DNA from 2 places in the Pseudomonas sp. A014 genome. Region 1 is predicted to be linked to the other one. Evidence: predicted binding sites of a transcription regulator. Region 1 holds the regulator's gene; the other holds the start of a gene.

The links. The regulator sigma-54, encoded in region 1, starts transcription at its own class of promoters, with help from an activator protein. The targets are predictions, from matches to a motif close to ANTGGCATNNANNTTGCTNT.
Region 2: flgB (flagellar basal body rod protein FlgB) is a predicted target of sigma-54. The motif match lies at 5,100-5,119, and genes of this name have one in related genera.

What each region holds. Positions count from the first base shown of each region.
Region 1 covers NZ_CP199001.1:1,085,418-1,091,626, forward strand. The annotation lists gene ACTYOL_RS05210 (superoxide dismutase) at 1-302, shown strand, start outside; gene ACTYOL_RS05215 (ZIP family metal transporter) at 314-1,207, shown strand; gene ACTYOL_RS05220 (HPr family phosphocarrier protein) at 1,237-1,509, opposite strand; gene rapZ (RNase adapter RapZ) at 1,530-2,384, opposite strand; gene ptsN (PTS IIA-like nitrogen regulatory protein PtsN) at 2,387-2,851, opposite strand; gene hpf (ribosome hibernation-promoting factor, HPF/YfiA family) at 2,864-3,172, opposite strand; gene ACTYOL_RS05240 (RNA polymerase factor sigma-54) at 3,251-4,744, opposite strand; gene lptB (LPS export ABC transporter ATP-binding protein) at 4,918-5,643, opposite strand; gene lptA (lipopolysaccharide transport periplasmic protein LptA) at 5,644-6,168, opposite strand; gene lptC (LPS export ABC transporter periplasmic protein LptC) at 6,155-6,209, opposite strand, start outside.
Region 2 covers NZ_CP199001.1:4,238,896-4,245,104, forward strand. The annotation lists gene flgH (flagellar basal body L-ring protein FlgH) at 1-9, opposite strand, end outside; gene flgG (flagellar basal-body rod protein FlgG) at 70-855, opposite strand; gene ACTYOL_RS19650 (flagellar basal body rod protein FlgF) at 904-1,644, opposite strand; gene ACTYOL_RS19655 (hypothetical protein) at 1,854-2,036, opposite strand; gene flgE (flagellar hook protein FlgE) at 2,109-3,467, opposite strand; gene flgD (flagellar hook assembly protein FlgD) at 3,498-4,184, opposite strand; gene flgC (flagellar basal body rod protein FlgC) at 4,201-4,644, opposite strand; gene flgB (flagellar basal body rod protein FlgB) at 4,647-5,054, opposite strand; gene ACTYOL_RS19680 (autotransporter outer membrane beta-barrel domain-containing protein) at 5,396-6,209, shown strand, end outside.

The sequences.
Region 1 (6,209 bases):
TCGATACGCAGCTCGGCGGCTTCGAGGCGTTCAAGGAGGCGTTCACCAAGGCCGCGCTGACCCGTTTCGGCAGTGGTTGGGCCTGGCTCAGCGTGACCCCGGCCAAGACGCTGGTGGTGGAGAGCAGCGGCAACCAGGACAGCCCGCTGATGCACGGCAACACACCGATCCTGGGGTTGGACGTGTGGGAGCACGCTTACTACCTGAAGTACCAGAACCGTCGTCCGGAATACATCGGTGCCTTCTACAACGTCGTCGATTGGACGGAAGTTGAGCGTCGCTACCTTGAAGCCCTGAAGTGAGTCGATCTGTCATGCGCTCCGAGGTGATGTCTGTCAGCAGTGTGCGCCTGTTCCGACTGGCGCTTGGGACTTTGCTGTTGCTTGTTGGCACCGCGCTGTTGGTGGCGCGGGGCATCGCCTGGTTGGACCTGGAGCCGCGCATGTTACGTGCGCTTGAAGGCGGTGCATTGTGCGCACTGGGCACGGCGCTGGGCGCGGTCCCGGTGCTGGTGATCCGCAACATGCCGGTGGCGGTGGCTGACACCTTGCTTGGCTTCGGTGCCGGGGTGATGTTGGCAGCCACCGCGTTCTCTCTGATCATCCCGGGCCTTGATGCGGCTCAGTCCATTGGCTTCAGCCCTTGGGGCGCCGGTGGCCTGGTCAGTGCCGGGTTGTTGTTCGGGGCGCTGTGCCTGTTCCTGGTCGACTTGAGAATCTCCGGGGTTTCGCCGGAGTCCATGGTCGGGCAAGGCAATCAGCCGGTGATCGCTGCGCGGATCTGGCTGTTCGTAGCCGCGATCATCGCGCACAACATCCCGGAAGGCATGGCCATTGGTGTTTCCGCTGGCGGCGGCATGCCAGACGCCGACAGCCTCGCCATGGGCATTGCCCTGCAGGACGTGCCGGAGGGGCTGGTGATCGCGTTGGTGTTGGCAGGGGCTGGGATGTCGCGGTTCAAGGCCTTCCTCATCGGTGCTGCATCCGGGCTGGTGGAGCCGGTAGCGGCGGTGATCTGTGCCTGGCTGGTGAATGTTGCCGAGCTGCTGCTACCGCTTGGGCTTGCGTGTGCGGCAGGAGCGATGTTGCTGGTGGTGACCCAGGAAATCATTCCCGAGTCACGCAGCAATGGCAATCATCGCCTGGCAAGCCTGGGGTTATGCATCGGCTTCTGCCTGATGATGGTGATGGACACTGCGATGTCCTGAGGCTGTCAGGCAAGGGACGGGGCGGGAGCTTACTCGCCTTCGTCAAAATAATTGTTGATCAGCGCCACCAGTGCATCCAGTGCGTCGTTGTCCTGCTCGCCTTCGGTATGCAGGTGCACTTGGGTGCCTTTGCCCGCGGCCAGCATCATCACTGCCATGATGCTCTTGCCGTCCACCAGCTTGTCGGGGGCTCGCCCGACCCGAACCTGGCAGGGGAACTTCCCGGCCACGCCGACGAACTTGGCTGCCGCCCGGGCGTGCAGGCCCAGCTTGTTGATGATGGTGATTTCGCGGGCGGGCATCGTGGGGTGGATCCTGTGGGTTAGAGGTCGCGGTGACGGACCTGGACGTTTTTCAGGGTTTGCTGCAGCAGTTGTCCGAGGCGCTCGGTGATATAGACAGAGCGGTGGTGTCCGCCGGTGCAGCCGATGGCGATGGTGACGTAGGCGCGGTTGCTGGCGGCAAAGCGCGGTAGCCACTTCAACAGGTAGCTGGAGATGTCCTGGAACATTTCCTCGACGTCCGGTTGTGCTGCCAGGTACTCGATCACTGGCGCTTCAAGGCCAGAGTGCTCGCGCAACTCGGGTTTCCAGTAAGGGTTTGGCAGGCAGCGCACGTCGAACACCAGATCGGCGTCCACCGGCATGCCGCGTTTGAAACCGAAGGATTCGACGAGAAAAGCGGTGCCGGGTTCAGGCTGGTTGAGCAGGCGCAGCTTGATCGAGTCACGCAGCTGGTAAAGATTAAGGCTGGTGGTATCGATCTTGAGGTCGGCGAGGTCGGCGATGGGGCCGAGCAGTTCGCTTTCTACGCGGATCGCTTCGGCGAGCGAACGGTCCGCGTTGGTCAGCGGGTGGCGACGGCGGGTTTCGGAGAACCGCTTGAGCAGCGTGTCCTCGTCGGCGTCCAGGTACAGCACGTCACACTGGATGTGACGTGCGCGAGCGTCCTCGAGCAATTCGGGGAAGCGCGACAGATGGCTCGGCAGGTTGCGCGCATCGATGGACACGGCGACCTTGGGTTGCATCAGTTCGGTATTGATCAGCGCGTTTTCCGCCAACTGCGGCAGCAACCCGGCGGGCAGGTTGTCGATGCAGTAGTAGCCGTTGTCTTCCAGCACATCGAGCGCGGTGCTCTTGCCGGAGCCGGACCGGCCGCTGACGATGATCAGGCGCATGTTCAGTGCTCGTTCTGTGCGTCCAGGACTACCTGGTAGAGGGCTTCGCTGCTGTCGGCGGCACGCAGGCGATCACGGACTTCCTTGCGATCGAGCATGCTGGCGATCTGGCGCAGCAGTTCGAGGTGGGCATCGGTGGCCGCTTCCGGGACCAGCAGCACGAACAGCAGGTCCACGGGGGCGCCGTCGATGGCGTCGTAGTCGATGGGAGCGTCCAGATGCAGCAGGGCGCTGACGGGGGCAGTACAACCTTCCAGGCGGCAATGAGGAATGGCGATGCCATTACCGAAACCGGTGGAGCCCAGTTTTTCGCGAGCGATGAGCTTTTCGAAGACGTCTTGCATCGCAAGCTCAGGTACTTGCTCGGCAATCAGGTTGGCGACCTTTTCCAGGGCGCGCTTCTTGCTGCCGCCCGGCACGTTCACGAGGGAACGGCCGGGGGTCAGGATGGTTTCAAGTCGGATCATGGATGAGGGGGATCAGCGGGCAGCTGCACCTTGCAGCAGGCTTTGCTGTTTTTCCTTGTGTTTTTTCAGTTGGCGGTCGAGCTTGTCAGCCAGTGCGTCGATCGCGGCATACATGTCTTGGTGTTCAGCGTTGGCGACCACTTCGCCGCCGGGAATCTGGAGTGTCGCTTCAACCTTCTGCTGCAGCTTTTCGACTTTCATGATCACCGTTGCATTGGTGATCTTGTCGAAATGTCCTTCCACGCGGGCGAGCTTCTCGAGCACGTATTCGCGCAGTGGTTGGGTGACTTCTACATGCTGGCCACTGATGTTGACTTGCATACAGCTTCTCCTTTGTTGCCCGTGCATAAAGAGGCAGGTATTGCACCTGCCACTGAAACGCTGTGGCACATCCCGGCGCTACATCAATCGCTTGCGCTCGCTCGACGGGGCAATCCCCAGCGATTCGCGGTACTTGGCGACGGTGCGGCGGGCTACCTGGATGCCTTGTGCCTCCAGTAAACCAGCGATCTTGCTGTCACTCAATGGCTTTTTCTGATTTTCCGCGGCCACCAGTTTCTTGATGATCGCGCGGATCGCCGTAGACGAGCATTCGCCGCCTTCGGCGGTGCTCACATGGCTCGAGAAAAAGTATTTCAATTCGTAGATGCCACGGGGGGTGTGCATGTACTTCTGTGTGGTGACCCGCGAAATGGTCGATTCGTGCATGCCTACCGCTTCGGCGATGTCGTGCAGCACCAGCGGTTTCATGGCTTCGTCGCCATGATCGAGGAAGCCGCGCTGATGTTCGACGATTTGCGTGGCCACTTTCATCAGCGTCTCGTTGCGGCTTTGCAGGCTCTTGATGAACCAGCGCGCTTCCTGCAGCTGGTTGCGCATGAAGGTGTTGTCGGCGCTGGTGTCGGCGCGGCGGACGAAGCCTGCATACTGCGGATTGACTCGCAGGCGAGGCACGGCCTCCTGGTTCAATTCGACCAGCCAGCGGTCGCTGTCCTTGCGTACGATGACGTCCGGGATCACGTACTCCGGCTCGCTGGATTCGATCTGCGAACCTGGGCGCGGATTGAGGCTTTGCACCAGCTCGATGACCTGGCGCAGCTCGTCTTCCTTGAGCTTCATGCGACGCATCAGCTGGCTGTAGTCGCGGCTGCCGAGCAGGTCGATGTAGTCGGTAACCAGGCGCTGGGCCTCGGCCATCCACGGCACGCTCGCCGGCAGCTGGCGCAGTTGCAGCAGCAGGCATTCGCCCAGGTTGCGGGCGCCGACGCCGGCCGGCTCGAATTGCTGAATGCGGTGCAGCACCGCTTCGACTTCATCCAGCTCGATGTCCAGCTCGGGATCGAATCCGGCGCAGATTTCCTCGAGGCTGTCTTCCAGGTAGCCCTGGTCGTTGATGCTGTCGATGAGGGTGACCGCGATCAGGCGGTCGGTGTCGGACATCGGTGCCAGGTTGAGCTGCCACAGCAGGTGGCTCTGCAGGCTTTCGCCGGCAGAGGTGCGGGTGGTGAAGTCCCACTCGTCTTCATCGTTGCTGGGCAGGCTGCTGGCGCTGGTCTGGTAGATGTCTTCCCAGGCCGTGTCGACCGGCAATTCGTTGGGGATGCGCTCGTTCCACTCGCCTTCTTCGAGGTTTTCCGTGCTGACGGTAGTTTCCTGGAAGCTGTTGTCCTGGGCTTCGGCGGCAGGTTTGCTTTCGCCGTTTTCCGCCATTGGATCGCTGTTGTCGAAGTCGTCGCCGTCTTCCTGACGTTCGAGCATCGGATTGGACTCCAGCGCTTCCTGGATTTCCTGCTGGAGGTCCAGGGTGGAGAGCTGGAGCAGACGGATGGCCTGTTGCAACTGCGGGGTCATCGTCAGTTGCTGGCCCATTTTTAGGACGAGCGATGGTTTCATGGCTGGGGCTTAATACCTTGTTCGCCGGCGCGCATGCGCCATCCACTACAGGGCGCCGGAGCGCCAAATCTTAAGCAAGTTATATGCCTGAAATTGTAGCGTTTGCCTAGAGCACTGTAACACTTAAGCCCGTTTCACCAGGCATTTCCAATGCTCCAGGCAGCTCCCGGGCGTCAGAGTCGGAACTCGTGGCCCAGGTAGACTTCCTTGACCAACTGGTTGGCCAGGATGGTCTCGGCGTCGCCTTCGGCGATCAGTTGACCATCGTTGACGATATAGGCGGTCTCGCAGATGTCGAGGGTTTCGCGCACGTTGTGGTCGGTGATCAGTACGCCGATGCCCTTGGCCTTCAGATGGTGGATGATCTGTTTGATATCACCCACGGAAATCGGGTCGACGCCGGCGAAGGGTTCGTCCAGCAGGATGAATTTCGGCGCAGTCGCCAGGGCGCGGGCAATTTCGACGCGACGGCGTTCGCCACCGGACAGGCTCATGCCGAGGTTGTCGCGGATGTGGCTGATATGGAACTCCTGCAGCAGGCTTTCCAGCTCCTTGCGCCGTCCCTCGCGGTCCAGGTCCTTGCGTGTCTCGAGGATGGCCATGATGTTGTCGGCGACCGACAGCTTGCGGAAGATCGAGGCTTCCTGCGGCAGATAGCCGATGCCTGCCTGGGCCCGGCCATGCATGGGCTGATGGCTGACATCGTTGCTGTCGATGAGCACGCGGCCCTGGTCGGCCTGGACCAGCCCTACGATCATGTAGAAGCAGGTGGTCTTGCCGGCGCCGTTGGGGCCGAGCAGGCCGACGATCTGGCCGCTGTCGATCGACAGGCTGACGTCGCGGACGACCTGGCGGCCCTTGTAGCTCTTGGCCAGGTGCTGGGCTTTGAGGGTTGCCATTTACTCGGCCTTTTTCTTCGGTTGGATCACCATGTCGATACGCTGACGAGGTGCGGTCACGTTACCACCACGGCCAGCGGTCGCCACCTGGGTCTTGGTGTTGTAGACGATCTTCTCGCCTTCGGTGGTGTTGCCTTCGTTCTCGACCTTGGCGCGGTCGGTGAGGATGACGATATCCTTCTGCGCCTGGTACTGGATGGTGACGGCCCAGCCCTTCATCTTGTCGGGTTTTGCAGCGCTCTGCTGTTGCTCGAAGTAGGCCAGGTTGCCCACCGAGGTCACGACGTCGATGTCGCCCGAGGCGGCGCGAGTCATGGTCACGGTGTTGCCTTTGATCATCATCGAGCCCTGGGTGATGATCACATCGCCGGTGTAGGTGGCAACGCCCTGTTTGTCGTCCAGATGCGCGTTGTCCGCCTGGATGCGGATTGGCTGGTCACGGTCGTTCGGCAGGGCCAAGGCGCTCGCGCTTCCCAGTGCTGCGCTCAGGCTGAGCAAAAGGGGGAGGGTTTTAACGAGCCTCATACTGTCCTCTTACGTTGGACAGCAGGTCCATCCTGCCGTCT
Region 2 (6,209 bases), 2.9 Mb from region 1:
ACGATTCATGACGCTTACCTCACGGTGTAACAGGCGCTGCAACAGCGGCCGGGTAGCTAGAGCCAGGACTTACAGTTGCTGGGTGACGAACGACAACATCTGGTCGGCGGTGGAGATGACCTTGGAGTTCATCTCGTAGGCGCGCTGGGTGGTGATCATGTTCACCAGCTCTTCGACGGTGCTGACGTTGGAGTTTTCCAGGGTCTGCTGCAGGGTGGTGCCGAAACCGTTCAGGCCCGGGGTACCGACCTGCGGCGCACCGCTGGCAGCGGTCTCGAAGAACAGGTTGTTGCCAATCGCCTGCAGGCCGGCCGGGTTGATGAAGTCCGCGGTCTGGATGTTGCCGATGATCTGCGCGGCCGGGTTGCCGGTGGTGGTGATCGACACGGTGCCGTCCTGGCCGACGGTGAAGGTCTGCGCCTCCGGTGGCACGACGATGGCAGGCTCCAGGGCGAAACCGTTGGCAGTCACGACCTGGCCATCGGAGTTCAGGTGGAAGGTGCCGTCACGGGTGTAGGAGACAGTGCCGTCGGGCTGCAGGACCTGGAAGAAACCACGACCATTGACCGCGAGATCCAGCGGGTTTTCGGTGGTCTGCAGGCTGCCGGTCTGGAAGTTCTTCTGGGTGCCGACGATGCGCACACCGGTACCGACCTGCAGGCCCGAAGGCAGCTCGCTATCCTGGGTCGACTGGGCACCAGGCTGGCGCTTGGTCTGGTACAACAGGTCCTGGAACTCGGCACGGTCACGCTTGAAACCAGTGGTCGAGACGTTGGCCAGGTTGTTGGAGATGACCGTCAGGTTGGTGTCCTGTGCGGACAGGCCGGTTTTAGCGACCCAGAGAGCCGGAAGCATTTAGTGTTCTCCTCGTGCGCCTGTTTTACGGCACTCGTTCAAAAGTGATTAGCTGATTTGCAAAACCCGAGCCATGGCTTCGTCGCCCTGCTCGGCTGTTTTCATCATCTTGACGTGCAGCTCGAACTGGCGAGACAGGGCCAGCACCGAGGTCATCTCTTCGACGGCATTGACGTTGCTGCCTTCGAGGAAGCCCGACACCACGCGGACATTGACGTCCGCATCGGCCGGCTGGCCGCTGTTGGTGTGGATCAGGCCGTCGAGGCCTTTGCTGATGCTCTTGATGTCGGGGTTGACCAGCTTGATCCGATCGACCTCGGCCATGACGCGCGGGTCTTCGCCCATGGCGCGGATGCTGATGGTGCCATCGTCACCGACCTCGACCTTCTGCTCGGGCGGAATGGCGATCGGGCCACCATTGCCGATCACCGGCATGCCATTGCCGGCGCGCAACACGCCGAGGGCGTCGATGTTCAGGCTGCCGGTGCGTACGTAGGCTTCGCTGCCATCCGGGGCCTGCACGGCGATGAAGCCATTGCCACTGACCGCCACGTCCAGCTCGCGACCAGTCTCGATCATCGGGCCTGCGGTAAAGTCGGTGGCAGGCCGCTCGCTCATGGCGAAGGCACGCGCCGGAAAGCTGTCGCCGAACACCGGCATCGAGCGCGCCTGCTCCAGGTCACGCTGAAAACCAGTGGTGGAAACGTTCGCCAGGTTGTTGGCGTGGGCCTTCTGTGCCACCGCATTCTGGGCGGCGCCGGTCATGGCCACGTAAAGCATCTTGTCCACAGTCATCCTCCGCTGCACTGGCGATCGATTGCCGCTCACCGTTGCTGTGCAGGCTGTAAAGCAAGTTCCGAACCAACTTTCTCCAAGGCAAGAAAAAGCCCGTGAATACGGGCCTTTAGCGAATTTCATCGAGGGTGCAACGTCGGTTATCCGGCGCTGCTTTGCCGCTGGCGGCAAGGGGGTGCCAAAGTTCAGCAATAGCAGTGTTGCTAGTCGCGACACCCGCCATTGTTGTAAGGCCCGGCAAATCGCTTCCAGCCCTCCCCCGGCGACCACTGCGAACACACCAGTCGCCCATCCACCTGACTTTCCCAACGCCACCACGGCGCGGTACCGGCCTGGGCCTGGAGCAGACACAGCGCCGCAAGCAGCGCGACAGCCAACTTTTTCATGATCCCTCCTGCAAAAACGACGAACCCCTTCACGGGAAAGGGGTTCATCCAGACACGCTCAGCCAGCGACCATCAGGTCATCTGGATGATGGTCTGCATGATGGTGCTCTCGGTGGAGATGGTCTTGGCGTTGGCCTGGTAGTTGCTCTGCGCCTTGATCAGCTCGACCAGCTCCTGGGTCAGGTTGACGTTGGACGCTTCCAGCGAGTTGGACTCGACCGAACCGAGGGTGCCGGTCTTCGGCGCATCGATGCCCGGAATACCCGAGGAGAAGGTTTCCTTCCAACGAGTACCGCCAATCTGCTGCAGGCCCTGGTCGTTGGCGAAGCTGGCAATCGCAACCTGGCCGATGGCGCGAGACTGCTGGTTGCTGAAGCTTGCGAACATCACCCCGGTGGAGTCGATCGACAGGCTCGACAGGATGCCAGTGGCATAGCCGTCCTGGTTCTGCGACATGCGCGCGGTCTCGGTGTTGTACGAGGTGGTGCTGTTCATGGCCAGGCGCATGCCGTCGGCATTGCCATCCGAACCGTTGGCCGCCCAGTTGCCTGCGGCATCCTTCGCGGCCGGGATCCAGCCCTTGAGGCTGAAGGTGTTGTTGGTCACGCTCCAGTTGGCCGCCGGCACCGTGGTGTTGTCGGTGGTCATGGCCTTGATGCTGCCGTCGGAGTTGAAGGTCATGGTGCCGGTCAGCGGCGTGGTGCTGCCCGGGTTCAGCGGGTTGCGACCATCGACCAGGGTGTACATGGTCCACTCGTTGGTGCCGGTCTTGCGGTAGAACTGCTCCATGGTGTGCTCGTTACCCTGGCTGTCGTACACCTTGGTCGGGAAGGACTTGGTGTAGGTCGACTGGTCGGCCGGGTCGAACGGCTTGTTCGGCACCATCACCGGCGGGGTCGCGCCGTTGGACACTTCCAGCGGGATGGTGTCGGCGGAGGAGTTCAGGTTGATGCCCTGGTCGATCAGGGTGGTGGCCTTGGGGGCCAGCGCCGAGGTATCGATCTTCAGGTTGGTGAGGATGCCCTTCTGGATCTTGCCGGTGCTGTCGGCGGCATAACCTTGCAGGTTCAGGCCATCGGAGGTGACCACGTTGTTGTCCTTGTCGGTGCGGAAGGCACCGGCACGGGTGTAGGTCAGCGAGCCGTTGTCGGAGAGGACGAAGTAGCCCTGGCCCTGGATGCCCATGTCCAGCACGTTGCCGGTGTTGTTCACGTCACCCTGGGTGAACTGCTGCGACACCGCCGCCAGGCGCACACCGTTACCGACCTGGTTCTGGCCCACGCCCAGGCGGTTGGCACCGGCGTAGACGTCGGCGAACTCGGCACGCGACGACTTGAAACCTGTGGTATTGACGTTGGCGATGTTGTTGCCGGTAACGTCGAGTTGCTTGTTGGCTGCGTAGAGACCGCTAAGGCCGATATTGAAAGACATGCTTTGCTCCTTCTGCCGAACAGGCCGGCCTTAGATTCCGATGGTTTGTACTTTGGAGATGCCGACCTTGCCGATACCCGCCAGGTTGAGCATCATCTCGCCGCCAGTGCCGCCCACGGTGACACTGGTGACGGTGGCTGGCAGCAGCGTGTACATCTCCTGAGCCTTGCCATCGACGGTGGTCGTCGCGGTAAAGGTGTAATTGCCCGCCGCAACCTTCTCGCCCTTGTCGTTGGTGCCATCCCAGATGAAGTCGGCAGTGCCCTTCTTCTGTTCGCCCAACTGGATGGTCTTGACGACGTTGCCATCCTTGTCCTTGATCGTGACCTTGCCGCTCTCGATGTTCTGCGGCACCACGACCTGACCATTGAAGCTCTTGGTCGGATCGACCAACGCCTTGTCGTTCTGCACGATCACCGAGCGACCGACCAGCGACGACGCCTGCAGTGCCTGAGACGAACCCAGCGAACCGGTAATGGCATTGACCGACTCGTTGAGGGTCTGGATACCCTCCAGGCTGCTGAACTGCGCCAGCTGGGCAACGAACTCACCGTTGTCCTGCGGGTCGAGCGGGTTCTGGTGCTGCATCTGGGTGACCAGCAACTGCAGGAAGGCATCCTTGCCGAGCGCGTTCTTGTCGGTCGGCTCGCTGGTTGGCTTCTTGGTGCCGTTGCTAACACCAGAATTGGCGAGCACATCATTGATATTGACTGCCATGCGTTGCGCTCCTCAATCACTGACCCAGGGTCAGCACCTTCTGCATCATGGTCTTGGCGGTGTTCATCAGTTCGGCGTTGGTCTGGAACGCACGGCTGGCGGAGATCATGTCAGCCATTTCCTCGACCACGTTGACGTTCGGGTAGTAGACGTAGCCGTCCTTGTTCGCCGCCGGGTGATTGGGCTCGTAGCGGGCTTCCAGATTGCTCTGGTCCTCGATGATCCCCTTGACCTGCACCCCCTGGCCGGCCTGGCCCTGGTCGTCGAACAGCGACTGGCCGGCACCGTTCTGGGCCTGCTCGAAGGTGGTGGCGAACACCGGGTGGCGCGCGCGGTAGGTCTGATCGATGCTCGAGGAGACGGTCTCGGCGTTGGCGATGTTCGAGGCGACGGTGTTAAGGCGCGTGTTCTGCGCGCTCATGCCGCTACCGGCGATGTTGAAGACACTGGCAAGGGACATGGTCACTCTCCACGCAGGGCCGATACCAGCCCTTTGAATTTACTGTTGAGCAAGGTGAAGCTGGCCTGGAAGTCGATGGCGTTCTGCGCATAGTTCGACTGTTCGATCTGGGCATCGACGGTGTTCTGATCGATCGACGGCTGCATCGGCGTGCGGTACTTGAGGCTGTCGTCGGCCATGGCCAGGCCTTCGGCCTCGATGTGATGGCCGTTGGTGCGGGTCAGCGAGATACGCCCGTTGCTTTGTTTGTCTGCCTCGGCGGCAAGCACCGAGGAGAAGTCCATGTCACGCGACTTGTAGTTGGGCGTGTCGGCGTTGGCGATGTTGTTGGCCAGCACCTCGGCGCGCTGGGCGCGGAAGCCCAGTGCCTTTTCATGGATGCCGAGGGCCTTGTCGAAGCTGATGCTCATGTCGGGGAACCTTCGAAGGTTGACCAGCGTTGCGTTGGCCAAGCTATAGCAAGGCCTGTGCCAACAGGCGCAACCCCAGTAATACCGGGCATCGGCTGTATCAGTGAGCAGCGGCAATGCCAGAAAAGCGGCAAAGTGCTTCCGCTTGGTGGCGGGTGAGCGGCAATTGCAGAGCGGCAAAAGCGGCAATCCAAAAAATTGACGTCAACAGACCAGTGTTATTTTGCCATCACTACGAGTAGCATTCGCGACCGCGCAGAAATGTGGCATGAGGCCACTAGTTACGGTTTCAGGCACAGCATGGATGCGCACTGTCCCCATTGCCTTCCAAGGAAGAAACCGTGTCCCCGCTGACCTATCGCAAGACCCTGCTGGCCCTGGCAATTGCCGCCTGCGCCCTGCCTGCCCACGGCCAGACCGTCCAGCTTACCGATGCCGGCTTCACCTCAAGCCACCAGAGCTACGCGAACGGGCTCGAGTTCGGCGGCAGCTTCACCAATATTTCCCGCAGTGCGGTCGTGCTCGACGACGCCACCGTACAGGGCGGCTTGACCTTCAACAGCCCGATCAACGACAACGACCGCACCTCCGTGGACATGGTCAATCGCAGCGATGCCCTCACCCTGCGCAACAGCCAGGTGACCGGCGACCTGGTGAACCAGGCCTTCGTCAGGAGCACCAGCCTCGATGGCAATGCGCTGAAAATCAGCAATACCACGCTCGATGGCAACCTGATCAACCAGGGCACGCTCCAGGCCGGCACCGGCATCGGCATCATCAACCGACGAGAGGCCTACGGCATCAACCTGGCCAGCGCCACCGGTCAATCGACGCTGATCAAGGGCGACGTGGTCAATGCCCAGAATGCCAAGATCCGCGCCTATGGCTACAACGCGATCACTCTCAACCTCGCCGGTGCCACCGTGCAGGGCAAGATCATCAACCGCGGCGCCATCGAAAGCAGCGGCCCCAATGCCATCAGCGTCAACGCCACTTCGCGCGGCGGCGCCACCGGCATGCCAACCCGCCTGGACAGCATCGAAAACCACGGCAATATCGTCGCCAGCGACACCAATAGCCAGGCCATCGCGCTCGACGGTGCAACCCTGACCACCAGCCTCGGGCGACACATCGACAACCGTGGCTCGATCTACG